4 regions of the Pseudoalteromonas sp. SWYJZ12 genome follow, and region 3 is predicted to be linked to each of the others. Evidence: predicted binding sites of a transcription regulator. Region 3 holds the regulator's gene; each other region holds the start of a gene.

Region 1 (7,696 bases), on a different contig from region 3:
TGTTGATATTGAGATAAGCGTTCGCTTAAAGGTGCACGTTGAGTTGACATAACACGCCAATAAAATAGTTAGATACCACTATTATGCAAAAAACTATCCAACGTTTCTTTGACACGTGTTTTAAGGGTCATATCGAGCGATGATTGCGCTGTTTTAACTTCACAGCCACCGCGCTCAAGAGTGGGCTCTGCCATTAATTGCCAGTTATTATCAATAATGGTTTGTTCGCCGTAACTCTCTTTTATGAGCTCTAAATCTTCGGGGTTTAAATGAATTCGTACTTTTTCTTGCTCCGCATTAAGAGAATCTATACTTTGCTTTAACGTATGTAAAATCACATCTGGCGATGTTTTTACTTCTTGATAAATAACAGCTTCCGCTAACATACTAGCAAGTTGTACTAATTGCTTTTCAGCTTGTTCATCTACTTTATCTAGCGGTGCAGTAAGTCCCTCTAAAATAGTTTTTAAACTTGTTAACTGCTCTTCAATTAATGGTTTTACGTCATCAAGGCCTTTTGTTTTACCTTGCTCTAAGCCTTCTTTGTAGCCTGCCTCTTTGCCCTCGCCAACGCCTTTTTCAAAACCGTCTATGTAGCCTTGCTCATGACCTTGCTTGAGGCCTTCTTCGTAGGCGTCTTGCCTAATGCGTTCAAGCTCAACCATAGTAAGCGCAGGCAATTCTGGTTCTTGTGGCTCATCAATTGGCATTTCTTCAGCTAATTCTTTTTTATACAGATCACTAAGCGGTGTGCCGTAAGCCGTAGAGCGATTGCCAAAGCTGCTCTCATCTGGTGCTACATCTGGAATAGCCCAATTTTTTAATAATTCATCTGCTTCATCAGCCCGAAGTGTGCGTCCTTTGAGTTTGCTCATAGTTTACAGGAACTCCTCGCCACCGCCGCCGCCCAGCTGAATTTCACCTGAGTCAGACAAACGACGCGCTGTTGATAAAATCTCTTTTTGCGCCGCTTCTACTTCGCTTATACGTACCGGTGCCATAGCTTCTAAGTCATCAGCAAGCATTTCGGCTGCACGCTTAGACATATTACCCAGTATTTTATCTTTAAGTGCATCATCAGCACCCTTAATTGCTTTCATTAGTACGTCTTGTTGTACTTCTCGTAGGATTGCTTGAATACCACGGTCTTCAACATCCATTAAGTTTTCAAACACAAACATAAGATCTTGTATTTGCTGAGACATCTCTTCGTCATGTTCACGAATAGAGTCCATTAACTGCCCTTCAACGTTAGTATCAAGGTAATTTAAAATATCTGCGGCAGCCTTCAACCCACCCATTTTAGCAGCTTGCGCACCTGCTTGGCCGGCAAATTGTTTTTCCATTATTTCGTTTAGCTCTTGCAGTGCTGCTGGCTGAACCTCTTCAAGGTTTGCAATACGCATGGTTAAATCTAAGCGTACTTTTTCAGGAAACTGAGAAATAATTTCAGCTGACTGTTCTGGCTCTAAATATGATAATACAATGGTTTGAATTTGCGGATGCTCATTGCGAATAATACTAGCGACCTGCTTAGAGTCCATCCATTTTAATGAATCCAAGCCTTTAGCGCCTGAGCCCATAACAATTTGGTCAATAAGGCTAGCGGCTTTGTCTTCACCAAGGGCGGCTGTAAGCGCTTTTTTAATAAAGTCTTCTGACTGAAAACCAATGGTACTAAAGCTTTGAATTTGTTCTATAAACAAGTTGTGTACAGCGCTAATCTTAGCTTGTGATAAGTCCTGTAAACCAGCCATCGCCATACCCACTTTTTGCACCTGTTTAGGTTCTAAGTGTTTAAGGATTTGCGCGGCATCTTCTTCTGATAAACTCAAAAGTAATATAGCGGCTTTATCTACCCCATCTAGCTTATCAACATCAAAGGCTGGCGGGAGTTGTTTTTGTTCTTGATCAGTCATCTTCTGTTAACCACGCTTTGACTACTTGTGATGATAGTTCTGGTTCGTTAGCTACAAGGGCACGAATTGCTTTAAGTAAATCTTCGTCGCCATGTAAATCCGGTAACTGCAGTGTACCATCACTTGAGAAACCAACCGAAGCAGAATCAAAGTCTTTATTTAGCATATCAAGCGTATTGTCGCCAATATCTACGCCTGAACTTAATGCATCTTCGTCGTATTCTTCTAGTGTATCGTCTGGGTAAATTAAGCGTTTAAGCATTGGTTTTACTACTGCCATTATCAATACAATGATAACTAAGGCGCCTAATACAAGGCGGGCTATTTTCATAAACCAGTCTTGTTCCCACAGTGGCACTTCTATTGCTAAATTTGTTTCTTCACGTACAAACGGCACTGTTACGACTTCAAGTGCATCACCACGTTGCATATCAAAACCTACACCACCTTGCAGTAAGCGACGAATATTTGACAATGCCTCTACCGAACGTGGAGTCATGGTTGTTTCGCCGTTTTCTCCCACTTTAGCAATGTAGTCAACAGCAACTGATACGCTTATTCTACGTATTACACCACTTTGCTGGCGCTTATGAGAAATTGTAGTGTCGAGTTCATAATTACGTGTGGCTTCTTTGTGGCTGCGTGTTGGTGATGTAGCTGTGCCTGCACCACCTTGCCCTGCAACCTCAGGAATGTTCGAGTTTAACGGTGGCTGATTTGTAAGCGCACCTGGAATACCAACAGCTAGGCCGCCAATGTTATTTTCTTCAAATGTGGTTTCGCTTCTAACCGCTGGTAGGTCTGGGTTATAACGCTTTTGAGTTTCCTCAATCGAGCTAAAGTCCATACTCAAATCAACTTGAGCTGTATAGTTTGCAAGCCCAACAACCGGTATTAAAATACTGTCTATTTTTTCAAGGTACTCTTGTTCGCGCTTACGTTCTAAATCGTATTCTTTACGAGAGCGTGCTGCTAATGAGCTTTGCGAACCTGAATTTAGTAATCGACCATTTTGATCGGTAACAGTAACTCGCATAGGCTCTAAACCCTGTACTGCCGAGGCAATCATATCAACAACAGAGTCTACTTCTTCACGGTCGAGTGAGCGTCCACGTTTGAGTGTTAATACAACGGTAGCTGATGGTTTTTTCTCTCTGCGGGCAAATACGTTTTCTTTAGGAATGGCTAACAATACTTTAGCGCGAGTAATATTATTAAGCTCTTCAATGGTCCGTGCTAATTGCTGTTCACGGCCATGTTTTAGGCGTTCACGCTCTAAGCGTTGGCTTACACCAAAGCCCATATCTTGCATAATTATATCAGAGCCCGACGCTGGCCCTTGCTCTAACCCTTCGCGGGTCATTAACAATTTAATATTTTGGTATTCGCTTTCATCAACCGATACAACGTTGCCATCTAGTTGATATTCAATTTGTTGCGCATCTAAAAAGTCGAGCGTTTGAATAAGCTCTTCAGTTTGCATTTTGCCTAACGGGCGCATATCTGGCTGACGAGCCCAAATAATAATGAAAATCGCGATAGCTAAACAAATAGCCAATGCTATAACCAATGTTACTTGGCGCAATACATCAACACCATTTAAAGCACTTAAGTAGCCTGACTTTTGTTCTTGTTGATCATCACCACCACTTTGGTCAATACCGCCACCAGCAAGTGCTAGGTCTGTAGATTGGTTAGATTGCGCCACAATAATTCTCCACTACCTAATTAAACAGGCATGTTCATGATTTCTTTATAAGCTTCAACAAGTTTATTACGAACCTGTACTGTAGCCTCAAAAGCAACTGACGATTTTTGAGAAGCAATCATCGCCTCAGCAAGGGATACACTTCGATCACCCATCTCAACCGCTTTTACTTTTTGACCCGCATCTTGTTGTAAACCGTGCACTGTATTTAGTGCATCACTTAGCATGTCGCCAAACTGGGAAGTAGAAGTAGGCTGAACTTGAGTCGGCAATTTATTAAGTTGATTATTACGGCCGGCCTCTAAAGCCATCGATTGCATTTCTTGAAATACAGCACTGTTTTGAATTTTCATAATTAATCTCTGACACGCAGTGAACTCTTACAAGTAATAAAGCACAAAGCATGCCAATTAATTAATCATTTAAATACAGTAGGTTAACTTTAATTTGTGTGAGTCAGAGTTTTGACAACCCTAAGTTCGCAGCGCAAACTTAGGGTTTATAGGAGGTTATGCAGGGAGTGAAATGCCTAAATCGCGCATTTGCGCAAGTTTATAACGTAAAGTGCGCGGGCTTATACCCAATGTTTCGGCAACGTCTTTACGCTTACCTTGGCAACGTGCAAGGGTTTCTAAAATAATGCGATGCTCTTTGTCTTTAAGCTCATCTTTATAGCTACCGGTGTCTGCCGCTAGCAAGCCCTGCTTAGGTTCAACCTCGGCATGTGATTTTTCATCATAATATGCAGAGCTTAGCGTGCTTTTATCAACGCCTTTATCTGCGTGAGCTAATTCTGTTGACGATACTGTTTGCGCCGGCGCCAATGATGGCTCCATAACAAAGTTATTAGCTGCTAAGTTTTCAATAAAAATGGCATGCTCGTTTATTGTATCGCCACTTCGCAGTATAAGTGCACGCTGTATAACGTTATCAAGCTCGCGCACATTACCAGGCCACGCGTGAGCCAGTAACTTTTGCTCGGCAGCTTTATCTAAATATGCCATAGGCTCTTTGCTTTTACTTATATGGCGCTCAATTAAATGCTTGGCCAATACAATAATATCGCCAGGGCGTTGGCACAATGGTCGCCACATAAGTGGAAACACATTAAGCCTGTAGTATAAATCTTCTCTAAACTGGTTTTTAGCAACCGCTTCTTGCAAATCACGATTACTGGTTGCCAAAATACGTACATCGAGCTGAATTGTTTTACGACCCCCTAAACGCTCTACTTCACGCTCTTGCAGTACGCGTAAAAGTTTAGCTTGTAGTCCTAAGTCCATCTCAGTAATTTCATCAAGTAAAATAGTACCGCCTTGTGCTTGCTCAAACTTACCCGGACATGCTTGAATCGCCCCCGTAAAAGCCCCTTTTTCGTAACCAAATAACGTGGCTTCGAGCATATTTTCAGGAATAGCCGCGCAGTTAATCGCTACAAATGGCTCATTACATCGGCTCGACTTATCATGAATATAACGCGCAAGTACTTCCTTACCCGAACCACTTGGGCCAAGTACCATTACACTTGCATCAGAGCGTGCTACTTTACTTGCAAGCTCCAATAATTGAATACTAGTTGGGTCAGCAACAATGGGGCCGTCGGTTTCTTTTGCTTTTTCAGGCAAATAACGGCTCACCATATTTAACAGCACTTCAGGTGCAAATGGTTTTGCCATGTAGTCAATTGCACCTAGGCGCATGGCCTCTACCGCATCGTCAATTGTGGCATACGCCGTCATCATCAATACAGGTAAATCAGGGTGGTTTAATTTAATACTGCGTAGTAAATCCAGTCCACTCATTGCGCCCATTTGCACGTCGCTTACAACAAGCGAAAATTGATCTTTTTTAAGCAGTAACATTGCTTGCTCAGCACTGCTCGCTGCAACACATTCAATACCCGACATTTCAAGGGTATCTATTAAGGCTTCACGAAGCCCTGCGTCATCTTCGACAACTAAAATAGTGTTACTCATAATGATCCCTCTAATTTAGATGTTGCCTTAATAGGCAGTAACAAGCTAAAGCAGGCACCACCCTGCGTATTATTGGTCACATCAACACGGCCTTGGTGCGCACTAGCTACCGAACTCACTACAGCAAGCCCTAAACCTGTGCCCTGACTTTTGGTAGTAAAAAATGGTTCAAAAATTTTATCGCTTTGGCTTAAATCAACACCTGGGCCATTGTCGCTCACACTAATACGAACCATATCTAAATCTTTTAAATCTCTTTGTGCGCTAATTTTTACTTTTGCACCGCCGCCGATAACTTGAATACTATTGTGCACAAGATTTTGAATAGCACTGGCCAATGCCGTTTTATTACCGACTATTTGTATATCTGGCTCTGGTAAGCTTACATCCAGCTCACTTTCATTAAGTGCGACCATCGCATCAGCGCCCGCTTTAACTTCTGTTAAAAGCTGCTGCATTGAAACTTGCTCAACAACTTGCTGATCGCCACTTTTAGCAAATAGCAGCATGTCGTTTACTTGAGTTTCTAAATCTTTTAAACGCGACATTAACTTTGTTTGAAAATTATCGCGAGATGCTTCGGGTAAGCGCTTAGACCCTAAATTAGCAGCATAAAGCATAGCGGCTGAGAGCGGCGTACGTACTTGATGCGCTAATGATGCAACCATTTTACCCAGCGCGCTTAATCGCTGCATATGTGCAACACGTTTTTGTAAGCGGCGAGTTTCGGTTAAATCCGTCATTAAAATAAGTTGCCCAGGCTCTGGTGCTAAAGCGGTAATATCAAGCTTTATTAGGCGCCCATCTTTTAAAGACACTTCGTGGCCATCATCTTGATGTGGCCTAAAAGAGCGCTGAATAACATTAAACCAGCGTTCGCCTTCAAGTGGCTCGCCAAGCATATCAATCGCTATTTGATTCGCTTTTGCAATCAACCCTTTGCCATCAAGTACAACCACGCCTGCTGGCATGGTATCAACCAAATGCGAAAGCCAACTTGCTTGCTTGCGCAGATCGCTTAATTCACCAATGTACTCCTCTTGAAGTAAACATGGGTTATACTGATTTGCAGAAAAAAACTGTGGTTTTAGCACGCTAGCAAGAGCCATAATCAAATCTCGAATTGATGTAGATACATGTCTAAATGCACGATTTATACCAAAATTTATTTACATACTTATCATTAAGTTACATCAATAATTTGAGCGACATAAAAATGACGCACACAAAAAGGAATAATAATGAGTGAGCAAATAAAGTGCCGTTGCCCGTGGCTCGACACCACTAAACCCGACTACGTTATTTACCATGATGAAGAATGGGGCGTCCCCCTTTACGATGATACAAAGCTGTTTGAATTTATCACGCTTGAATCAGCGCAAGCCGGCTTAAGCTGGTACACAATTTTAAAAAAACGCAGCGGTTACAAAAAAGCATTTGCTAATTTTGATGTAAAGAAAGTGGCACAATTCACACAAGATGACGTTGAGAGATTAATGCTTGATGAGGGTATTGTGCGCAATCGCTTAAAAATTGCGGCAACTGTTAACAACGCAAAGTGCTTTATAGAAATACAAAAAGAATTTGGAAGTTTTAGTAACTACCAATGGCAGTTTGTCGATAATAAACCGATTATAAGTAATTTAAATAACGCTGAGGACTACCCAGCAATTACAGAGGCATCAACCGCATTCGCTAAAGACTTAAAAAAACGGGGTTTTAAGTTTTTAGGCCCTACAACGGTTTACGCTCATATGCAGGCCTGCGGTATGGTTAACGATCACAGTAATGATTGTTTTAGAAAAGAAGAAATTATTGAGGCTTTTAGTAGTAAGTGATTTATAACCATAAAAGTGATTTGTTCACAAAGAGGTTAAGAGACGCTGCGCTATAGAGAAGTAACGCGTAAGTTGACTATGGTTTCTCATTTACCCTCGTTTTTCACGCGAGCAAGTCTAGCGTCTACAACAAAAGTAAAAACCGTGTAGGTGCGAATTTACTTCGCGCTCTTGCTAATATTTTTTAAGTAAAGTGCGGTATAAAACCGCACCTACAAAACGGGGGTTATTTATCTACTGTGTTTGGCCAATTTA
Region 2 (7,696 bases), on a different contig from region 3:
CAGCAAAGCACCTTTGGTATATTTATGTGTCACTGACTATTGCTTGTATGCTGGCTTATTGGGCAGCAGGGATGGAGTGGTTTGATGCGATATGTCATGCATTCTCAACGGTCGCGATAGGTGGTTTTTCTACTTACGATGCTTCTATGGGGCACTTTGACAGCCCTGTAATTAACTTTATTTGTGTGTTCTTTTTAATTATTGCCGCTGTTAACTTCTCCCTGCATTACGCCGCAGTAGCCAGTCGTAACATACAAGTTTATATTCGAGACCCTGAGTTTAAGGTGTTTTTGTGTATTCAATTAGCGCTGGTGGTTATTTGTTTTACCGTACTTTCCTCTAATGAAATATTTGCTAATGGCGATGAAACCCTCGATCAGGCGTTATTTCAGGCTGTTTCTATGAGTACAACAGCAGGCTTTGCTACTGATAACTTTTCAACATGGCCTTTGTTTTTACCTATTTTACTTATATTTTCGAGCTTTATTGGTGGCTGTGCAGGCTCTACTGGTGGTGGTATGAAAGTAGTGCGCGTGTTCTTACTTTACTTGCAGGGTGTGCGTGAGCTTAATCGTTTGGTGCACCCACGTGCTATATATTCAATCAAGCTGGGTCGAAAGGCGTTGCCAGACAAAGTAGTAGAAGCCGTGTGGGGATTTTTCTCTGCATATGCGTTGGTGTTTATTATTATTATGTTAGCGCTTATGGGCACGGGTATGGATAACATAACTGCGTTCTCAGCCACTGCGGCTTGTTTAAATAACTTAGGTCCAGGTTTGGGTGATGTAGCATCGCATTATGGCGCTATAACCGATGGTGCTAAATGGTTGCTTACCATTGCAATGGTGTTTGGTCGCCTAGAAATATTTACTTTATTAGTGCTATTTACGCCTACTTTTTGGCGTGGATAAACGAGCGGCTTAAGTTTTAAATTACGAACTATTGGGAAAGGGATATGCCAACAAATTTAGAAAAGCTAAAGCATATAAGTGTAGGCAGCTTAGTCGACCTAGAAATATTAACACCTACAAGCAGTAAGCGTGTTAAAACTGAATTAGTTGGTTTACTCGATAAACAGTTTATTATTTTAAATTATCCCAATGCAAAGCGTTTACCTGTGGCGAGTGACTATTTACGTGATGGTGTAATGGTTGTTGTAAGAGCGCTTATTGAAGGCAGTGGCGGGCAAGTTATTGCGTTTCGCCAGCAAATTATGTCGGTAGCCTCTCATCCCGCTAAACTCGTGTTTATAAACTTTCCAAAGCAAGTGCAGTTATTTGCGCTACGCTCACAAACACGCATACCTACCTTATTACCTGCAAAGCTAAAGCTAAGTGACGATAGGGTACTTGAAGGCCTTATTAAAGACATTTCACTCACTGGTGTAATGTTTGATATTAGAGGCGATCAGCAAGTTGAAAGTATTAAAGATATGCAATGCACTGTCGTACTTAATAGCAGTGATAAAGATTTTGAAGGTGAAATTTGCAGTGTTAAAGAGCATGCCGCAGGTGTGCACTGTGGAATTAAGCTACTAGCAAGCGAGGATGAAATGAAAGCCTTTATGAAAGAGCATTTTATAGACCCTTCTGCGCTTGAGCCTACCGTTGAATAAATAGGTTTTCGCTTATTTGCAACAAAAAGGCATTTTATGTCAGTATTTATAAAATGTTTTTTTTCTCTTTCATAATTAAAATTATTATTTAAATAAAACAACTGATTACGTATTATTTTTTACAGCTTATTTTTTGTTATTAAAGCTTCCTCGTTAAAATTTATCTCAATTATTCTTTTAAATCCGTCCTTTTAAAACCATACATTTAAAAATGTATCTTTTTATATAAACATAACTATATGTTTTTAATGATTTTAATGTAGACCCTTTAAAACGTGTTGCTAAAGGGCAACAATAATTATTCTAAAAACGCCTTCTTGTTGTACGTTTTGAATTTAACTCATTGATAATTATTAACTTTTAAATGTTGGCATCTAAGTTGTAATAGTCTAAGTGTACTGAACGAAATCGTGATTCAAAGTGAAATACTTAATCGCACACACATAAATTTGAAGGATACATATTATGAAAAGCATTAATAAAACTTTAGCACTTATCGCTATTGCATCTTCTTCAGCCGCTTTTGCTGCAACAGATTTTGACACACTGGATGTAGACGGCAGTGGCACAATTAGCCAAGCAGAAGCATCAGTTGATGCAAAGCTAATGAGCATGTTTTCTGAGCTTGATACTGACCAAAATGGTGAGTTATCAAAAGAAGAATTTTCAGAAGCTTAATTAAAAAGTATTTATCCTGAGTTGCCAAAGACACCTAAGTAGGCAAGGGAGCTTACGAAAGAGGATAACAAGGAAGTGAAAAATTACGTTTTAAGTTAAACGAAGCAATTTTTTTGATAAAACATTGAAGGATTAAGTTATGAAACATTTAAATAAAGCATTAGCACTTATAGTACTAGCATCTTCTTCCGCTGCATTTGCAGCATCAGATTTTGACAGCCTTGATATCGATGGTAGCGGCACAATTAGCCCAAGCGAAGCGGCAGTCGATACTGATTTAATGGCTGAATTTATTGAGCTAGATACCGACGGTAGCGGCGAGCTTTCTAAAGAAGAATTCGCTAATTACTAATTAATCTTTTCAGATTAAACATTTTTCACAGTCAGGGATCTTTGAAAAGGACTTCCCATATTACTAGGAATATTATTATGAAAACATTAAATACAACACTTGCAGTTATCGTTTTAGCATCTTCATCAGCAGCATATGCCGCAGTAGATTTTGCCTCTTTTGATGCAGATGGTAACGGTGCTATTACAATGGAAGAAGCAAAGGTTAACCCTCAGCTTGTAAAGATTTTTGATGATTTGGATACTGATGGTAATGGTGAAATCTCTAAAGAAGAGTTTTCAAAAGTACAGTAATCAATATTTAAGCATACTCTATTAAAGCCGCCTTAGTCAGCGGCTTTTTTGTGTATTAAATTAACTAATTAGAGTAACAAGTTAAAGGAATATAGCACTTACTTGGAATAGTTTTTCTACAACGGTAATGTGTTTTTTGTCGATTAAAAACATGATGACATGATCGCCCGACATAATAATTGTATCATCGTGAGCTATCAGCACATCGTCATTACGTACTATTGCCCCAATGGTTGTACCTGCAGGAAGTTTTATGTCGGCAATCGCACGACCAACCACTTTAGATGTGTTTTCATCACCATGAGCAACGGCTTCAATGGCTTCTGCTGCGCCTTTACGCAGTGAATACACGTTAACAATATCACCACGGCGTACGTGCGTTAATAACGCTGATATAGTTGCTTGTTGTGGCGATATGGCAATATCTATTTCGCCGCCTTGTACCAAATCAACGTAAGCTCCACGTTGAATAAGTACCATGGTTTTTTGTGCGCCCATACGTTTTGCAAGCATGGCCGACATAATGTTTGCTTCATCGTCGTTGGTTACGGCAATAAATACATCGACTTGTTCAATATGCTCTTCTGAGAGCAGTTCTTGATCAGATGCGTCACCACAAAAAACGACCGTGTTATCGAGCATTTCTGAGAGTTGCTCGGCACGTTCTTTACTGCGTTCAATTAGTTTAACGGTGTGGTTTTTTTCAAGTGAGCGGGCAAGGCCTGCCCCAATGTTACCGCCACCAGCTATCATAATTTTTTTGTACGAACGCTCAAGTTTTTGTAGCTCGTTCATTACTGCGCGTATATGTTTTGTAGCGGCAATAAAGAATACTTCGTCATCGGCTTCAATAACGGTGGTACCCAGTGGTTTGATTGCTTTACCTTGACGATAAATAGCGGCAACACGAGTTTCTACATTAGGAATATGTTCTTTAAGTGCAGATAACGCATAACCTACTAATAAACCCCCATAGTAAGCTTTTACGGCTACTAACGAGAGCATGCCATCAGCAAACTGCAATACTTGCAGAGCACCAGGGTAGTCAATTAGACGGCGAATATACTTAGTGACCAGTGCTTCGGGAGCAATGTAATGGTCGATAGGTAAATCATCGTTTTGAAATAGTTTTTCACGGTATTTTAAATATTGCTCCGAGCGAATACGGGCAATTTTAGTGGGCGTTTTAAAAATACTGTACGCCACTTGGCATGCAACCATGTTCACTTCATCTGAACTGGTTACTGCTATAATCATATCGGCATCTTCAGCGCCTGCACGGCGTAATACATCAGGATGCGCACTGTGGCCCATAACCCCTTGTAAGTCGTACTTATCTTGAAGTTCACGTAATCGGTTACCGTCTATATCAACAACGGTAATTTCGTTTTGTTCGCCAACTAAGTTTTCAGCAAGCGTAGCACCAACTTGCCCGGCACCGAGTATAATTATTTTCATTATTTACCCGTGGTATTGATCATAATTTAATTAAAAAAATAGCCATTTAATGTTTCATAAATGGCTAACTATTTAGTGTACGGCTATTAGGCTTTTTTAACTAGCTTAGCGTAATAAAATCCATCACTTTCACCGGGCAGTAACTGCAAACCTGGAGTTGTTACGGTATCATTTTCGTGTAGAGGTATATGTTCTACATCATCGTTATTAGCTAAAAACTTAGCAACTTGCTGTTGGTTTTCTTGTGGAAGAACCGAACACGTAGCATATACCAATGTGCCACCTGGTTTTAACAGTGGCCAAATGCTATCAAGGATATCGTTTTGTAACTTAGATAAGTCTTCGATATCTGATGCGCGACGTAACCATTTTATATCAGGGTGACGGCGAATTACGCCAGTGGCTGAACAAGGCACATCAAGCAAAATACGATCAAATAATTTTTCGTCCCACCAAGTATGTGGTTGTGAGGCATCGCCACATTGTAGGTCTGCACCTAAGCCAATACGAGTTAAGTTTTGCTTAACGCGTTCAAGGCGAGTTGAGTCGCTATCAAGTGCAAGTACATCAGCATCAGCAAGCTCTAATATATGACACGTTTTTCCGCCAGGTGCTGCACAGGCATCTAAAATATAGTCATCTGCTTTAGGTTCTAAAAAGCGGGCTGCCAACTGTGCTGCAGCATCTTGTACTGAACATGCACCTGTATCAAACTCAGGCAACGAAAATACATCACGTGGTTTGGCAAGCTTAATCCCATCAATAAAGTCAGGGTTTAAGGTGTGTTCAATATCGTTAGCGCTAAGCATTTCGCTGTACTCTTGCGTGCTAAATTGTGCTTGATTTACACGAAGCCACATTGGTGCTTGTTGCTGGTTTTCTTCAAGTAGTGCTTCCCAGCTATCTGGGTAGGCTGTTTGCACCTGTTTAATAAACCAATTTGGATGGTTGTATAAACATACCGGAATAAGCTTCGCTTTTTCTTCAAGCTCTGCTTGTTGGCGCTGAAAACTACGTAAAATGGCGTTTATCAGCCCTTTTAATCCTAAAGCGCGTAGTTGAGCCAGTGCGTTTACAGTTTCTGAAATTGCAGCATGTGGTGGTACGCGCATATGCTGCAGTTGATAAATACCTACGTATAATAAAAACTGAAATATTCTACGTTTACCTTTCAATGGCTGCTCTACTAAGTGTTGGCAGTAATTTTCAAGGCTCGGTAAGTAGCGTAAAACGCCATAACAAATTTGCTGTAGCAACGCTTTATCTTTAGGCGGCAAGCCTTGGCTTGCAAATGGAAGTTCTTGATTAAGCGATGCGCCTTTATCAACTACGTTATATAAAGTTTCAGCGGCCAGCGCTCGTACGTTTGGAACATTACTCATTGTTTTCGCCTAATATTGTGCCAGGGGTAACCCAGTCACTACGACCATTTAAAAAGTCGTTAATTGCCATTGGTTTTTTACCTTGCGGCTGTAATTGCGTAATACATAAAGCATGCTCGCCACACGCCACTACTACGCCATTTTTGTCGCTTGATAAAATTTGCCCAGGATCACCTGATTGCAGCACAACCTGCGCTTGATAAATCTTTACTGTTTGCCCACCCATTTGGGTAAAGCACACTGGCCATGGATTAAAAGAGCGAATGTTTCGCTCAATTTGCAGTGCACTCATTGACCAATCGATATTAGCTTCCTCTTTAGAAAGCTTTTTAGCGTAGTTAGCAAGTTCATCATTTTGAGGTTCAGGGGTGAGCTCGCCATTCGCTAATTTATTAATGGTTTCAATTAACGCGTCTGGACCTAGCTCAGCAAGCTTTGTATATAAACTAGCGCTAGTTTCTGTCGTGCTAATAGGGCAGCGACTTATATGTAGCATATCGCCGGTATCTAGCCCTTCATCCATTTGCATTATTGTTACGCCGGTTTGTTCATCACCTGCCCAAATTGCGCGTTGAATCGGTGCAGCGCCGCGCCAGCGCGGTAATATAGAACCATGCACATTTAAACAACCCAAACGTGGGGCTTCTAATATAGCTTTAGGTAAGATTAAGCCATACGCTACAACAATCATAATGTCGGCATTTAAGCTTGTTAGCTCTGCTAGTGCTTCATCATTTTTTAATGACTGTGGCTGAAAAACAGGTAAGTTGTGCTCAAGCGCTAGCTCTTTCACTTCACTGGCTTTTAATTTTTTACCACGACCTGCAGGGCGATCTGGCTGGCTATATACACCCACTATTTGGTGTTCGCTTTGTATCAGCGCTTGTAAATGACGTGCTGCAAAGTCCGGCGTTCCGGCAAATATAATGCGTAATGGTTGAGTCACTGAGTTTTCCTAAGGTACTTATTACTAATCTGCAAATTTAGCTTCTTTTTCAAGCTTTTTACGAATACGTTGGCGCTTTAATGGAGATAAGTAATCAATGAACAGCTTACCTTGTAGGTGATCTAGTTCGTGTTGAATACAAATAGCCAGTAATTCATCTGCATCTAGTACAAACTCTTCACCGTTTTCGTTAAGTGCAGCGACTGTTACTGTTTCAGCGCGGTCTACTTTTGCATACGAGTTAGGTACTGATAAACAGCCTTCTTCGCTAACGGTAGAGCCGTCTTTTTTAATGATTTGTGGATTAATTAATACCAGTGGCTCGTCGCGCTCTTCTGATACATCAATAACAACGATTCGTTGATGAATATCTACTTGCGTGGCCGCAAGTCCAATGCCATTTTCATCGTACATTGTCTCTAGCATGTCTTTTACAATTTGGCGTACTGTGTCGTCAACTTGTGCAACATCTTTTGCTATAGTACGTAAACGTTCATCTGGAAATCTTAAAACTTCTAACCTAGCCATAGTTACCTTTTTCACTTGTGCTTAATTTAGGGTATTGTATGCTCTTATTTTAGCCATTCGCGTTCACCTTTAACAGGTTTTGGGCAATAATAATGAAAAAACAATACAAGGAAGCTCAATGAAATCTCCATTACTTGCAATCATGCTTACGTTAAGTGCTGCGTTTCCCGCAATTGCTGACGTGCTTAAAATAAAAAAAGATGCACCAAAACAGTATGTTGTAAAAAAAGGCGATACACTTTGGGATATTTCTGGCATCTATTTAGATGAGCCTTGGCTATGGCCTGAACTTTGGCAAATGAATCCACAAATTGACAACCCGCACCTAATTTACCCCGGTGATGCATTAGCGCTGATATACGATGCAGATGGAAACCCACGTTTAGTGATTAATAAAGGATATAGAAAGCTATCTCCTCAGGGTCGTATTACACCAAAAGGGCG
Region 3 (7,696 bases):
CTAAAAAGGCGAATATACCCACAATATCTGTCACCGTGGTTAGCACCACACTCCCTGCAAGTGCTGGGTCTATATTCATTCTTTTAAGAATAATAGGGATACTCGCACCAGCAACACCTGCCACCACTAAGTTCATAAACATAGCGAAGGCGAGTACGCCACCAAGCATAAAGTCCCACTGCCATAGGGCAATAACACCTGCTATTAACAACGACCACAAAACACCGTTTAACGCGCCAATAGCAAGCTCTTTCATCATCAAGAAACGTTGGTTTGTTTGATTTATATGACCTACCGCAATACCACGAATAACAAGCGTTAATGATTGGCTACCTGCAACACCGCCCATAGAAGGGACAATACCGTTAAGTACAGCTAAAATAGGTAAAACATCTAAAGTGCCTTCAAAAAAGCTAGCTACAAAAGCAGCTGCAAGTGCAGTTAGTAAGTTGACACCTAACCAAACTGAGCGTTTTTTAGAGCTTTTTAGTACTGGCGCAAAGGTATCTTCTTCATCATCAAGGCCGGCTAAGCCCAATAAACTATGCTCAGCATCTTCTCGGATTACGTCAACGATGTCATCGATAGTGACACGACCAAGGAGCTGATCGTTATCATCAACTACGGGGGCCGATATCCAATTATGACGTTCAAATAATTGCGCGACTTCACTTTCATCCATTGAGATTGGAATTGATTCACAATCTTCATCCATTAAATCGCGAACAATTTTTTCTGGCGGGTTAGTTAATAATGTACTTAGCGATAAAGCGCCTATAAAGCAGTTATGCTTATCAACAACGTACAAGTCATCGGTACCTTCTGGTAACTCGCCACGTAGCCTAATATATCTAAGTACAACATCAAGCGTAACGTCAGGGCGAATGGTCACCGTATCGGTGTTCATTAGCGCGCCAGCAGAACGCTCTTGATACGAAAGTGCTTGTGTTGCACGTTCACGGTCTTGAATGTCCATCGCGCTAACAACGTCTTTATAGACGGTGTCTGGCAGACTACGTAATACTTCACCTAAGTCATCGTGGCCCATATCTTCTGTTGCGGCTGCAATGTGCTTAGGTTCCATTTGGGCAATAATGCCTAAACGAACATCTTCTGAGAGTTCTTCAAGAACATCACCTTGCACATCAGGATCAACCAACTGCCAAAGGAGTCGGCGAATTTTATGTGGTGATGATTCTAATAATAATGCGGTATCACAAGGAGCTGTTTTTGCGAGCATGCGCCTAACTTGAACAAATTGACCACTATTGAGTGACTTAGTCACCTGTTTTAGTTGCTGTAGTGGGTAATCTTGTTCAAAAGCTTCAGGCATTGGCGTCCTTTATAAATTTTTATATTACTTTATGGGGAGAGGTGAGTTAACTGGCGTCACTAACCGTATTTATTTTATATATCTGTTTTAGTTGGGGCATTAGTAATGCGAGCATTATTTTTATAACTGTTTATTCTTGTTCATTAAAACGTTGTGCTATTAATTCTCCAACAGCATGTAAAGCTTGCTCAGAATCGGGGCCTTTACATACAACTTTTACTTCTTTGCCTTGGCTACTTTCAAGTAACATTAGTGCAAGTACGCTATCGCCTGCAGCTTCTTTGTCATCTTGAAATAATGTAATTGTCGCATCAAACTGCACTGCCAATTGGGCAAGCACGGTGGCTGCTCTGGCGTGCAATCCTAATTTGTTTTTTATTAAAAAAGTGTCTTCACAATGCATAACTTACTCTACCTAAGCTGAACAGGTGATTATTCAGCTATATTATTTTTCTTGTTCGCGATGGCGAATTTTCACATTGGGATGTGTCATTGCAAAACTTTCACCAATAGTTTGCGCTAAATATACAGAGCGATGTTGTCCGCCTGTACACCCAATAGCAATGGTTAAATAACTGCGGTTATTTCGCTCTAAGTGCGGTAACCATGTTTGTACAAATGTTTGAATTTGCCATGTGAATTTTTGCACTATGCTGTGATTGGCCAAATAATCTTTAACAGGTTGATCTAACCCATTTAAAGGTTTTAATTCAGGTTCCCAATGTGGATTGGGTAAAAAGCGTGCATCAAATACGTAATCTGCTTCTTTTGGTATACCGTATTTAAAACCAAACGATTCAAACGTGACAATCAGTTGCTTATCTTTTTTACCTAAAATCTTTTCACGAATAGATTCAGCAAGTTGATGAACACTCAAATCAGTCGTGTCTATCATAAAGTCGGCGCGGGTGATTAATACATCAAGTAATTCTTTTTCTTTTTTGATGGCTAAATCAAGAGGCAACGAGTCAATTGATAGTGGGTGTAATCTACGAGTTTCAGAAAAACGTTTGATCAATGTTTGATCGTCGCTATCTAAATAAAATAACGTAGGTTTTGCAAAGCCAGGCAAGTATTCAAGAATATCGTTAAATTCATCTTGTTGTTTAGGGATGTTACGCACATCAATGCTAACAGCAATTTTATCGTAGCTATCAGACACACTGCGAACTAATGAAGGAAGCAAGTTAACTGGAATATTATCTACGCAATAATAACCTAAATCTTCTACAACGCGTAAAGCAACCGACTTTCCAGAACCAGAACGGCCGCTTATGATAATTAACTCCATTTAACACCCTTTATAAAACTATGATTGATTGACAATAACTTGGTAAAGCTCAGTATCTGATTTTGCACTGCGTAACTGTTTACAAAAATCTTTGTTGTTTAGTTTATCAGCAATGGTTGCTAGAGTCTTTAAGTGCTGCTGGTTATCGCCATCTGGTACGATGAGTGCGACGAAAATATCAACAGGGCGATTATCGATTGCATCAAAATTTATTGGAGTTTCGCTAACGAGTACTAAAGCCAAAGGCTCTTCTGCACCGCTCATTCTTCCATGAGGAATGGCAATGCCACGCCCTATACCTGTACTACCGAGTTTCTCTCTGCTCATTAAAGCATTAAGAATATCTTGTTGCGGTAAATACGGAAGTTTGTCGTGAGCAAGTTCGCTAATGAACTCTAAAATTCTTTTTTTGCTATTAAAAAGGACCGCAGCTTTGCTGCAGTCCTGGCATATAAGTGAGCTTAATTTCATCATATTAGTGTCGAGCAAGCTTCTCTTTGTGTTTAATTACTTGTCGATCGAGCTTGTCGATCAACGAGTCAATGGCGGCATACATATCTTGATGTTCTGTAGAGGCAAATAGCTCAGCACCGCTTACGTGTATGGTGGCTTCTGCTTTTTGATTTAATTTTTCTACATCGAGAATGACATGAACATTATTAATATGATCAGAGTGTCTTTCTAGCTTCGCAAATTTGGTATTAATATAGTCTCTTAGTGAATCGGTTAATTCTACGTGACGACCAGTTAAGTTTAGTTGCATAAGCATTACCCTCTTTTTTTGCGTCTTAAATCAAACTTTTACGTTGATTTGACGGTGGAATAGCCAGAGATTCGCGGTATTTTGCGATTGTACGTCTCGCTACTTTAATTCCTTGCTCAGCCAATATATCCGCTATTTTGCTATCACTCAATGGTTTTGCTGAGTTTTCTGCTGCGATTAATTTTCGGATAAGCGCACGGATTGCTGTAGATGAACATTCACCACCGTTTTCGGTGCTTACATGGCTTGAGAAAAAATATTTAAGCTCAAATATACCACGGGGTGTGTGCATATACTTTTGGGTTGTTACGCGCGAAATTGTTGATTCGTGCATTTCTACCATTTCAGCAACATCATTTAAAACCATTGGTTTCATGGCTTCAGGACCGTGTTCAAAAAAGCCTTGTTGTTGCTTAACAATACAATTTGTTACTTTTAATAGCGTGTCGTTTCTACTTTCTAAGCTTTTAATAAACCATTTAGCTTCTTGTAAATGCGAGCGAATAAACTGGCTGTCACCACTGGATTTTACAGTGCGAGACATTGCCGCGTATTGGCTATTAACACGAATTTTAGGCATGCTATCTGGGTTTAACTCAACAACCCAGCGGCCTTTAATTTTTTTAACTGACACATCAGGAATAACATACTCAGATTCTTCTCTTACAATAGTATCTGCAGGTTTAGGGCTAAGAGTATGTATTAATGTCATTACTTCTTTAAGCTCTTCTTCTTTGAGCTTAGTTTTCTTCATTAATGTACGATAGTCACGAGCAGCTAATAAATCAATATGCTCGGTTAAAATCATTTTTGTTTCATTAATGTAAGGTGTTTCTTTATCAAACTGGTTAAGCTGAATACACAAACACTCTTGTAAACTACGTGCAGCAATACCAACAGGATCAAACAGTTGGATGCGTTTTAATACAGCTTCAATTTCATCAAGTTCGACTTCGTTATCATCTTCGTTTTCTTGATTAAAGCTTTCTAAAATCTCTTCGCAGCTTAGTGTTAAAATACCTGAATCATCGACGGCTTCTACAATAGCAATAGCAATAGCTTCGTCTGTAGGGCTAAATGGCGTTAGTTGTAACTGCCACATTAAATACTCATGGAGCGTTTCAGTAGAGGCACCTTGGTATATTGATTCGTCTTCAGGCATCGGACCCGATGATGCTGCTGGGGCGGCACTCATGTACTCATCCCAACTAACATCCATAGCCATGTCGTCACTTAGCGTGTCTTTTGCAAGTGCTTCACCACTATCTTGTTCATATTCGCTTGGAGCATCATCGGCAGATGCGCTAACAGTTATGTCATCTGTATCTGCTTTTTGCTCGTTTTTACCTGCAGCGTCTTCGGAATAGTCTGCTTCTTCAACCTCTAATAGCGGGTTGCTGTCGAGAGCTTCTTGTATTTCTTGCTGGAGATCCAATGTACTGAGTTGCAACAAACGAATAGCTTGTTGCAACTGTGGAGTCATTGTAAGTTGCTGGCCCATGCGCAGCTGTAGTGATTGCCTCATGTATCTCTAACAATCCTTTTATGTTGTTATAATTAATACTAGCAGATGCTTAAAGACATGGCGTAAATGTTACAGCCTAAATTGCTCGCCTAAGTAAACATCGCGTACTGTTTTATCATTTAATACGTGTTCTGGAGTACCTGATGCAATCAGCTCCCCATGAGAAACAATGTAGGCTTTTTCACAAACATCAAGGGTTTCTCTTACGTTATGATCGGTAATTAATACACCAATCCCACGATTTTTGAGATGTTCTATTATTTTCTTTATGTCTAATACCGAAATCGGGTCAACACCTGCAAATGGTTCATCTAGTAATATAAATTTAGGATCTGCTGCCAGCGCACGTGCTATTTCCACACGACGACGTTCGCCACCCGACAATGCCATACCTTGGCTATCACGAATGTGTTGTATGCTAAATTCATCTAATAATTTATCGAGAGTGTCTTCTCTAGCTTGTTTATTTAACTCTTTGCGCGTTTCTAAAATGGCCATTAAGTTTTGATAAACAGTCAGCTTTCTGAATATTGAAGACTCTTGCGGTAAGTAGCCAATGCCTAATCTAGCACGACTATGCATAGGTAAAAGAGTAATATCGTTATCGTCTATCGATATTTTACCTTTGTCGCTAGGTACAAGTCCTACTATCATATAAAACGTGGTGGTTTTACCTGCGCCGTTAGGGCCAAGTAAGCCAACAATACTGCCAGCTTTGACTTCAAGGCCGACGTTTTTTACAACTTCACGGCCTTTATAGCTCTTTGCTAATAGCTCTGCTTTTAATGTGCTCATGGTTGACCTTTGTCGCTTTTTTTACTTTTTTTAGTCTCGATTGGCACTAAAATTGTGTGAACGCGGTCAGTTGAGTTTTCATCTTTTTCGGCACTGATTAGCTGCTGCTCTATATCGTAGGTAATGCTTTTAGCATTTATTTTTTGTCCCGCTTGCGATACTTGTGCATTACCAACAAGCGTTAAAAAACGCTTAGATACATCATAACGTACTTCGTCAGCACTGGCGCTCATAGTCGTGCCATCTGATTGCTTTTCTTCAAAGTGCGCAGGGCTACCTGTAGCAATTAATAATTGTTTATTATCACCAAGTTCATCGCGTTTATGTACTTCTAAGCGGTCGGCTGTGATACGGCGATTACCGTGAATAATTTCAACATTTTTCTCAAAAATCCCGACATTAGCTTTTAATTGACCTTCTTGCTTATCGGCGCTTATTGAAATTTGATTTGCAGTCGGTTGCGTGTTTTGCTCGGCAGCACTACTATTAAACGCTAGTATAAGTGTAGGAATAATAAGTGATTTTAATATTTTATTGGTCATAATATATGGTTCGCGTATGGTTAATTAGTTTTATCACTTCGGTTTTTAAGTCGGCTTCTAGGCCTTTACCAGTGATTTTTAAATTGGGTCCAGTGATGATAACGGGTTGCTCCGAACGCATTGTTAATAGCTTTATATCTACCTGAATATTATCAGCATTGATTTTGTCTATCATGGCGTTATCGGTTAAGTTTTTGGCAACCACATTGCCTTCTAAAATTAATTGTTTGTCTTCGTATAATGTTGCTTCGTCTGCATTTATTTGCCACGTTTGCTTTTCGTTATATAAAGTAAAAATAGGTTTTTCAAAAAACGTAAAACCTAATTGTTGATATAGCTCCATTTTAGCCGCAGTGACTTTGTGGCTAATTTTACCTTGTTCGTCATAGGCTGTTTGTTTGAGTTCAATGGCTATGTAATCAGGCTTGGCAATAACTTCAGGCTCAGTCTGAGGCACAATATTTGTTTGTGTAAAATAAGGGTACCAAAGCCAAACCATACAGCTAATGAATAAAACGCTTAATATTATGCGCGCTGCATTCATGAACTAGTGCCTTGTGTAGTCAATGCTTTACCATTTTCAAGCATAAGTAAGTCGGTGAGCTCTCTTACTGCACCAAAGCCGCCAGGCATTTGCGTTACATAGTGTGATAAACGTTTAATAAGTGGATGGGCATCATTTACTGCAACAGCAAAGCCGACTAATTCCATAACGGGCATGTCAGGACCATCATCACCGATATAAGCAATTTGTTCATCGCTAAGGTTGAGTTTGTCTTTTAATTCTTGATAGGCAATGAGCTTATTTTCTTGGCCTTGATAAATATGCTGTACGGTTAAGCTGCTCATACGTTGTTGCACTATTTGTGAAAGACGACCAGTAATTACAGCCACTTCAAAGCCACTGTTTATAAGCGCTTTAATGCCAAAACCATCTTTTGTATTAAATGCTTTTAGCTCTTCACCTTGATTACCAAGATAAATACGGCCATCAGAAAATACACCATCAATATCGCATATAAGTAGCTTTACTTTTTTAGCGCGTGCTTTTGCATCATCGCTCAGCGGTTGATAGAGTTCTTCAAATTGCATTTATAATACTCCTGCTTTTAATAGGTCTTGCATGTTTAATGCGCCAATAGGTTGGTTTTTCTCATTGACGACGATTAAGCCATTTATACGTTTGTGTTCCATAATGTTAAGCGCTTCAGCGGCTAAAATATCTTGTGTAGCCGTAGTACATGACTTAGTCATAACAACATCTATTTGTGTTGTATGAATATCAATTCTTTGCTCTAAAATACGACGCAAATCGCCATCGGTAAATAATCCCACGAGCTGCTGATTTTCATCAACAATGGCTGTCATACCTAAACCTTTAGCAGACATTTCAATGAGGGCGTCTTTAACTGTTTGTGAAACGCTAATAATAGGTGTATTTGCGCCG
Region 4 (7,696 bases), on a different contig from region 3:
CCTCAGCTTGCTGAAACAAACCTTGATGATCTTTAATTGCGCCCGTAAAAGAGCCTTTTTTATGACCAAATAATTCAGACTCTAAAAGCTCACCCGGTACAGCGCCGCAGTTAATTGCAACGAAAGGGCCACCGCTTACATGACTATGCTGATGAATCGCCTGTGCGAGTAGCTCTTTACCTGTACCACTAGCCCCCGAAATCAATACATTAACTTGCGTTGGCCCAAGTAGTTTTACTTGCTCTAACAAGTGCAGCATTGCACCACTGCGCGTAACTATATTACTTTTAGGTGCTGCTTCATCTGCATTAACACCATGTATTTCTATCGCTTTAGCAAGGCTGTCAAATAGCTCATCTTTATCTACAGGTTTAGTTATAAATGCAAAAATGCCCTGCTTAGTTGCCTCTACGGCATCAGGAATTGAGCCGTGCGCTGTCATCATAATGACAGGTAATGCAGGGTAGCGGCTTTGCAGCTGACGATGCAGTGCCATGCCATCCATTTCATCCATACGTAGGTCGGTTATTACGGCGTCAAACACTTGGCTTTTAAGTATTTGTAGTGCGGTTAAGCCGCTTTCACAGGTCGTTACTTCGTATCCTTTTGATTCGATACGAATAGCGAGCAGTTTTAATAAGCTAGCGTCGTCGTCAACGAGTAATACTTTTGCACCTTGCACTTTAGTTGCTGCCATAGTTACTGCTCCTTAGTTTCTTCTCGTAGTAAAAGCTGCTGCTCAATTGTTGCTAACGATGAGAGGGTTTCTTGCATTTTATTATTAAGTGCTTGCTGCTCTTTTTTAGCATTTATTTGCATAGTCACTTGCTGCTTTTGAAGCCATAAATATTGCTTTATATCATCTGGCCAAAAGTAAGCAAGATCGAGTTTTAGCAACTTAGTCATTACCGTATTTGGATCATCATTTATGCTTAAGCACATAAATTTAAAAAAACGTTTAAGATCGTTTTCACCTGTAAAAATATCTTTTTTTGGCACCAATTTAAATCCGCCACACTGATTAGCGTGCCATGCAATAACTTGCTCTGCAGGCGGATAGCTTGGTTCAATTTTTGGTCTGGGTTTTGGACTAGGTTTACTGTTTTTGTCATTCGTTATTTTGGTATCGACCACAGGTGCAGGTGTAATTGACACACGCTCTTCTTGCACATTATTAATTTCACAACCTGATATAACCATGCTGCTACTGAGCACACATAAAATAGCGATTAAACGCAAGCGCATGTTAATTAACTCCTAGATTTTTTTGTTATGGGAATTTTAATTGAAAACCGGCAACCATGCGGCTCGTTATGCTCAACAGTAAGTGTACCTCTTAGCTGTTCAACAGATTCTTTCACAATAGTTAAGCCAAGCCCACTGCCTTGCAGCGTAACATTTTTACTGTGTTTACCTTGATAAAATGCGCTGAAAATTTGAGTTTTTTCTTGCTCTTTAATACCGCACCCTTTATCAAGTACAGCAATGCAAAGTTGGTTTTGCTCAAGCGCTAAATTAATAGTAACGCTTTGCTTATCTTGTGAAAATTTTAAGCCATTTGAAATAAGCTGAATTAAAATCATCTCAATAAGCTCACTAGGTAAAGCAAGCTGTTTATTAGGTAAGTTATTTTGCCATTGCAGAGCTTGCTGACGCGCACTTAAGCGATGTTCAAAATGGCTATTAATTTTATTAATAAGATAGCTAAACTCAACTTCGCTTAGGCTGTCTTTACTGGTGCGAATCGCATTATAACTCAGCAGGCTGTCAATCATTGTACGAAGGCGCACCATAGATTGGCTAATAAGCTCAAGCACTGCTTTTTGCTCAGTAGTAATTGGGCCTACTATTTCATCAGTTAGTAAATCAGTGCCTTCGACCATTGAAGCAAGCGGCGTTTTTAGCTCATGGGTAACATGGCGTAAAAAGGTATCTTTTTGCTGCTCAAGCATGTGAAGTTGCTCTTGCACCCATTGGAGTTTTTCTCCTAGCTCAACTAGCTCAGCGGAGCCTTTCACAGATATTTTTTGCTGCCAATGCCCCTGCCCTAGCTTATCAATAACCGTAGTTAACCCTTTTAGTCGCCCACTTATACGCCATAAAAAACCACCACCAACAATTAAAGTAAGCGGAATAAGTGCCACCAGCCAGTTTATAAATGAAGTTTGTAGGCTTGTAAGCTCATTTTGGTTATTGGTAATTTGCGCTTCATTTTTATCACGTAACCATAAAGTAAGCTCAGCAACTAAATCGCTCACTGGCACAAATAGCTCCGCTTGCTGTTGTTTTTGCTCAACAAGCTCTACATGCGCTGTTTGTAAGGTGGCATATAAGCGTTGCCATTGGTGGGTGTAATCTTTATCCGTGTTTACAAATTTAAGTTCATCAATACTTTGCAGGGATGATTGCCATTTATCGACAATGAGCTTATCTAACGATTCACTTTTTAATACCCAGTTTTGCCTAGTGGCGCGCTCAAGGCTGTTAAGTTCTTGTTTTAGAGTATTAAACGATTTGGTAACTTGGTAGTTGTTACTCACGATACTTTGAGTCACTGCTAATTGCTTGTTAAGCGCATTTAAAAATACAATCACCACTATAGAAAGCGGGAGTAACGAAAGCAGCATACTCATTGCAAATTGCCCAATTAAATTAGGCCGCCAGTTAAGCATTGCATGGTATTTTTTAGCTATGATTGCTGGCATTTCGTTTAGTCCTTTTAAGTTAAGCGTTCTATTATTAAGTGCTTACCTTATACACTAGCTGAACCAGCAATTATATTTAATACGATTAACAGCCAGCGCTACAAAAACAATGTGTCGCCAAATAGAGACAACGTAAACCATTGATTTTTAAACCCTACCTTTAATCTCACTACATAGTGTTGCAAAAGTCACACAAAAATTACAATAAACCCCGTAAAAACTTCCCACCTCTTTCAAGTTAAAAATATAAACACTTGAAAATTAACAACAATTATTTTTGGCATCATTTTTGTATCAGCAGTAATAACTTTAATCAATAAGGAAATAATTATGAACAAACGCATTTTAGTAACTTCATCATTACTGGCTTTAGGCTTTTTAGGCGCTAACGCACACGCAATGGACGTTCACGCGACTTTTAACGAGCTTGATAAAGACAGTAACGGCACATTAAGTGAAGCCGAAGCAGGTGAAGATGCCGTTCTACACGAAAATTTTTTACAAATTGATACTAATCAAGATGGGCAATTGTCGCTAGATGAATTCAAAAAATTTATTCAATAAACTCATTCAATAAGGAACGTGATTATGAAACAACTTATAGCCGCTTTTTCATTAATGTTTTTAGCAATTAGTGCCACCGTAATTGCATCGCCAACAAACGTGCGCTTTGCCCATTTAGATAAAGATATGGATGGACAAATATCAATTGTAGAAGCAAAGGAAGACAAAGAAGTAATGAGACAATTTGCCGACTTAGATGAAGACGGTGATGAAAAAGTCTCAAAAAAAGAATTTGAAAGCTTTAAGCCTTAATGAGTAATTACTGATTAAGCTTTACTTAAGCTTGTTACATGTAAACTGAATTTAAAAGCATTTGCCATAATCCCTGAGGGAGTGTGTAAAAGGATTTAATGTTGGGAGTTAAATTACGGCAAGTGCTTTTTCCTTTTTACTTTATTTTAGCCACGAACTTTTAATACATCTTTTGGAAGGAAGACCATGAAGATACTTTCCCTTGTTATAAGCATTTTAATGCTATTAAGTTTTGATGCCGCGGCACTTGATGTAAAGCAACGCTTTGATCACCTAGATAGCGACAAAAGTGGCTATTTAACACACGACGAACTTGATCCCCAACCACAACTTTTAAACACCTTTGTAAAATGGGACAAAAACCAAGATAACCAAATTTCGCTAGTCGAATTTAAAAGTTATCTAACTAACAACCTTTACTAAGTGATTTGTATGAAAAGTATTAGCTATATAACGCTGCTGGCGTTTAGTATTTTTAGCGCATTTAGTTTTGCCGCAAGTAACGACATTGCAAAGCAATTTAAAAAGCTAGATAGGAATAAAGACGGTTTTTTATCACGTTCAGAAACCGCTATAGATCCGGCTTTGTGGTCACGGTTTTCAAGCTACGATCAAGACAAAGACGGTAAGCTAACGCTAAGTGAATACAGTTTATACACTAGTAAATAAACCTTTTCAAAAGCTAGATATTTTTATGTTCTAGCTTTACTGCTTTTTTCTTCATCATAATTCGTCTCACATATTGGTATTATAAAATTGGGTTTGCTAATGTTAACGCACTAACAATAAAAAATAATGCCTTATGTTGCTCAAAAAAATAATCAAACCTCTCATCCTAGCAAGTCTTTGTGCAAGCTCTAGTTACACTCTCGCACAAACTAAAGTAATTTATAACGCCAATGGTTATACCCCTTTATACCAAGGTGAAGTACAGCAGTTTACTACCCTCGTTATTAAAAATGGCAAGGTAGTAAAACTAGGTAGCGATACACTTAAAGATAGCTACCCGGATGCCAAGCTAATTGACGCGCACGGTAATACCTTATTACCAGGCTTAATTGATGCTCATGGGCACGTTATTGGCCTTGGCGATAATTTATCGCAACTTGATGTACGCGGTGCAAAATCGGTTGATGAAGTAAAAAATAAACTAAAAATATTTGCTGGCAACAAACAAGGTTGGATTATAGGGCGAGGTTGGAACCAAGAGCTTTGGGCTGATACACGATTTCCTACAGCTAAAGATCTAGACAAAGTAGTGAGCGATCAACCTGTGGTGCTTTCGCGGGTTGATAGCCACGCCATTTGGGTTAATTCAAAAGCACTCGAACTTGCTGGTATTACTGCTCAAACAAAAGCGCCTGAAGGCGGTGAAATAATTAAAGACGAATTTGGCAATCCTACAGGTATTTTTGTAGATAAAGCAGAAGCGCTAATTACCCAGCATATGCCAGCCCCTTCAAAGCAAGATATAAGTGACTCGCTAGATGCAGCAGGTAAGCATTTATTAAGTTTAGGCATTACCTCTACTCACGATGCAGGTATTGATAAAACCACATGGGAGGTTTACAAAGAGCGCGGCGACCTCGGTAATTTACCGCTACGTATTGTGGCAATGTTAAGCGGTGCAAGCCCTGATTTAGACACGATGTTAAAGGCAGGCCGATACCACGACAAAAATGATTTTATGGAAATTCGCAGTGTTAAAGTTTACGCCGATGGCGCACTTGGCTCTCGCGGAGCCGCTCTGATTGAAGAATATGCAGACAGACCTGGTCACCATGGTTTAATGCTTGAAACACAAAGAAAACTCGAAGCGCTCTTTACACAAAGCTTTAAAAGCGGCTTTAGCGCAAATACTCACGCAATTGGCGATAAAGCAAATAAAGTAGTACTTGATGCCTATCAAAATGTGTTTAAAAAAACGGGCGGTATATTACTACGTAACCGAATAGAGCACGCACAAATTGTAACGCCTGAGGATATCCCTCGCTTTAAAGCGCTAAAAATAATCCCTTCAATGCAGCCAGTACATGCCACTTCTGATATGCATATGGCAGAGCAACGCTTAACTGAAAAACAATTAAGCGGTGCCTATGCTTGGCAAACATTTTTAAAGCAAGGATCGGTTGTTGCAGCTGGCTCTGATTACCCGGTAGAGCTTGCAAATCCATTTGATGGTTTGTATTCAGCCATTACACGCATGGATCATAACAAACTACCTGAAAACGGCTGGCGCGCAAGTGAAGTACTAAGCCGCGAAGATGCATTACGTGCATTTACTCTCGGTGGCGCTTATTCAGCCCATCAAGAATTTAAGGTGGGTAGTTTAGAAAAAGGTAAATGGGCAGACTTTATTTTACTTGATAAAGACTACTTTAAAGTACCTGTTGACGAGATATACAAGACGAACGTACTACAAACCTGGGTTGCAGGTAAACTTCGCTATAAAAAAGAAGAGATTAAAAAAACACCATAATCAAAAATAAACAAAGTAATTATTAAATTTAGTTAAAGTAATCAAAAAGTGTGTCGATAAAGAGGGGTATTTATAAAATTCCCTTATGTTTCAGGAAGAAAACATGTTATCAAAAAAGATATCTCTTACTTTATCGGCACTTTTTACACTTTCACTTTCAGCGTGTTCTACTCATCCTGTTTATAATGGACATGCACCACAAAACAATATTGGCTATAATAACGCTCACAATCGCTATGCTGAATATAACCAGCCTCGTGTAAGTAACTGGCAGTTTCCTGAAAATAATTACCGCCCAGTTAACAGCAGTAAGTTACTAAGCAATTACACAGAGCAATTAGCAATGAAGCTAATTGAAAATATGAATTACATAAATAGTAGTACGCCTATCGCTATCACTTCGTTTGTAAATTTAGACGATAACCTGCAAACCACTAATATTTTTGGTAATCATTTAGCTGAAAGCTTTATTACTGAATTACAAGAGTTTGGTTTGTCTGTTGTTGATTATAAACACACAGGCACAGTACATGTGACGCCGATGGGTGATTTTTCGTTTAGCCGAAATGGTAAAGATATTAAAGGCTACCCACATATTGAATACACTTTAACTGGCACACTTACCTACACTAACCGTGGTGTTATTGTTAATGCCCGCATTATTGGCGCTAAATCTAAAGTAGTGGTGTCATCAGCTAAAGGATTTATTCCAAGCTTTGTAGTTGAGTCGCTATATCCTACTCGCAGAACCGATGGAATAGTACTAGACGCTATTCAATAAAATTAAAAAGGGTTAACGCAAGTTAACCCTTTTTATCTATGTGATAAAACATGTTTAGCTAAACATGTTTTTCACATCTTTTAGCATATCGTTGTATTCATCACTTGTGAATAATTGCATAGACGGTATTACACCTTTATCTATGTACGTTTGCAGCGCTGCTGACTTATCAGAAACCTGTAATGTTCCCTCTAAAATAGCCCCTACTCGTATAAAGTCTACGTAACTAACTTTATCAGGTTTGTAACTTGGATCTGCCCAGCTTAGAGCTACATCAACAAACTCTTTAGGAAATTCCCACGCTTGCATAATCGATGAGCCAATTTTCCCACTCAGCTTTTGAATTGCGTGAGCTAAAAAGCTTGGATTTGCAAATACTTCAGGGTGGCGCTCAGCTTCAGTTAAAATTGGTAATACACCAATATTATAAACAAGCGCAGCTAATGTAATTGAATCACGATTTAATGAAGTGTGTTTATTGTTTTTTAAGTAAAACTCCATGAGTGTTATTGAATGGCTAGCAACGGTTAATGTTTTTTGCCAAGCCTTGCCCATGTAGCCTTTAATTAGCTCATTGTTTGATATAAATAATTGCTCCATAGCCATAGCCGTTGCAATATTTTTAATTTGGCGCAGTCCAATACGTGTCACTGCTTGATGCAAATTAGATACTTTTACAGAGCGTCCCATAATTGCACTATTAGCTACTTTTATCATACGAGCTGAAAGCGCTGGGTCTTGTGAGATTACATCTGACATTTGCATTAAATTCACATCAGGGTTATCTGCAGCTTGGCGAACCTTAATCGCTACTTCAGGTAGCGTTGGTAAAACCAACGTATCGTTATTTATTCTATCGACTAGAATCGTTAATAAAGCGTTTTCTGTAGACATAAAGCTGCCGTCCTTTTGTGT

The links. Region 3 encodes sigma-54, which starts transcription at its own class of promoters, with help from an activator protein. Its sites were predicted from a motif close to GTTGGCACGNNNNTNGNNT; they were not measured.
Region 1: the regulator sigma-54 is predicted to act here: its motif matches at 4,020-4,038, upstream of fliE (flagellar hook-basal body complex protein FliE).
Region 2: the regulator sigma-54 is predicted to act here: its motif matches at 1,982-2,000, upstream of I6F42_RS19520 (EF-hand domain-containing protein).
Region 4: the regulator sigma-54 is predicted to act here: its motif matches at 2,982-3,000, upstream of I6F42_RS09275 (EF-hand domain-containing protein).

The regions. Positions count from the first base shown of each region.
Region 1 covers NZ_JADYXH010000006.1:207,487-215,182, reverse strand. The annotation lists gene fliI (flagellar protein export ATPase FliI) at 1-50, opposite strand, end outside; gene fliH (flagellar assembly protein FliH) at 69-875, opposite strand; gene fliG (flagellar motor switch protein FliG) at 879-1,919, opposite strand; gene fliF (flagellar basal-body MS-ring/collar protein FliF) at 1,912-3,627, opposite strand; gene fliE (flagellar hook-basal body complex protein FliE) at 3,648-3,980, opposite strand; gene I6F42_RS10070 (sigma-54 dependent transcriptional regulator) at 4,137-5,603, opposite strand; gene I6F42_RS10065 (PAS domain-containing sensor histidine kinase) at 5,600-6,712, opposite strand; gene I6F42_RS10060 (DNA-3-methyladenine glycosylase I) at 6,845-7,441, shown strand.
Region 2 covers NZ_JADYXH010000033.1:8,883-16,578, forward strand. The annotation lists gene I6F42_RS19510 (TrkH family potassium uptake protein) at 1-911, shown strand, start outside; gene I6F42_RS19515 (flagellar brake protein) at 956-1,615, shown strand; gene I6F42_RS19520 (EF-hand domain-containing protein) at 2,081-2,293, shown strand; gene I6F42_RS19525 (calmodulin) at 2,433-2,645, shown strand; gene I6F42_RS19530 (EF-hand domain-containing protein) at 2,723-2,938, shown strand; gene trkA (Trk system potassium transporter TrkA) at 3,020-4,396, opposite strand; gene rsmB (16S rRNA (cytosine(967)-C(5))-methyltransferase RsmB) at 4,483-5,778, opposite strand; gene fmt (methionyl-tRNA formyltransferase) at 5,771-6,724, opposite strand; gene def (peptide deformylase) at 6,749-7,252, opposite strand; gene I6F42_RS19555 (LysM peptidoglycan-binding domain-containing protein) at 7,371-7,696, shown strand, end outside.
Region 3 covers NZ_JADYXH010000005.1:88,064-95,759, forward strand. The annotation lists gene mgtE (magnesium transporter) at 1-1,333, opposite strand, end outside; gene I6F42_RS08365 (HPr family phosphocarrier protein) at 1,464-1,736, opposite strand; gene rapZ (RNase adapter RapZ) at 1,779-2,624, opposite strand; gene ptsN (PTS IIA-like nitrogen regulatory protein PtsN) at 2,643-3,095, opposite strand; gene hpf (ribosome hibernation promoting factor) at 3,100-3,387, opposite strand; gene I6F42_RS08385 (RNA polymerase factor sigma-54) at 3,413-4,912, opposite strand; gene lptB (LPS export ABC transporter ATP-binding protein) at 4,982-5,707, opposite strand; gene lptA (lipopolysaccharide transport periplasmic protein LptA) at 5,704-6,249, opposite strand; gene lptC (LPS export ABC transporter periplasmic protein LptC) at 6,239-6,793, opposite strand; gene kdsC (3-deoxy-manno-octulosonate-8-phosphatase KdsC) at 6,790-7,341, opposite strand; gene I6F42_RS08410 (KpsF/GutQ family sugar-phosphate isomerase) at 7,342-7,696, opposite strand, start outside.
Region 4 covers NZ_JADYXH010000006.1:10,536-18,231, reverse strand. The annotation lists gene I6F42_RS09290 (sigma 54-interacting transcriptional regulator) at 1-697, opposite strand, end outside; gene I6F42_RS09285 (hypothetical protein) at 700-1,245, opposite strand; gene I6F42_RS09280 (HAMP domain-containing sensor histidine kinase) at 1,251-2,705, opposite strand; gene I6F42_RS09275 (EF-hand domain-containing protein) at 3,036-3,269, shown strand; gene I6F42_RS09270 (hypothetical protein) at 3,294-3,521, shown strand; gene I6F42_RS09265 (hypothetical protein) at 3,708-3,944, shown strand; gene I6F42_RS09260 (calcium-binding protein) at 3,954-4,190, shown strand; gene I6F42_RS09255 (amidohydrolase) at 4,324-6,000, shown strand; gene I6F42_RS09250 (FlgO family outer membrane protein) at 6,104-6,781, shown strand; gene I6F42_RS09245 (HDOD domain-containing protein) at 6,836-7,675, opposite strand.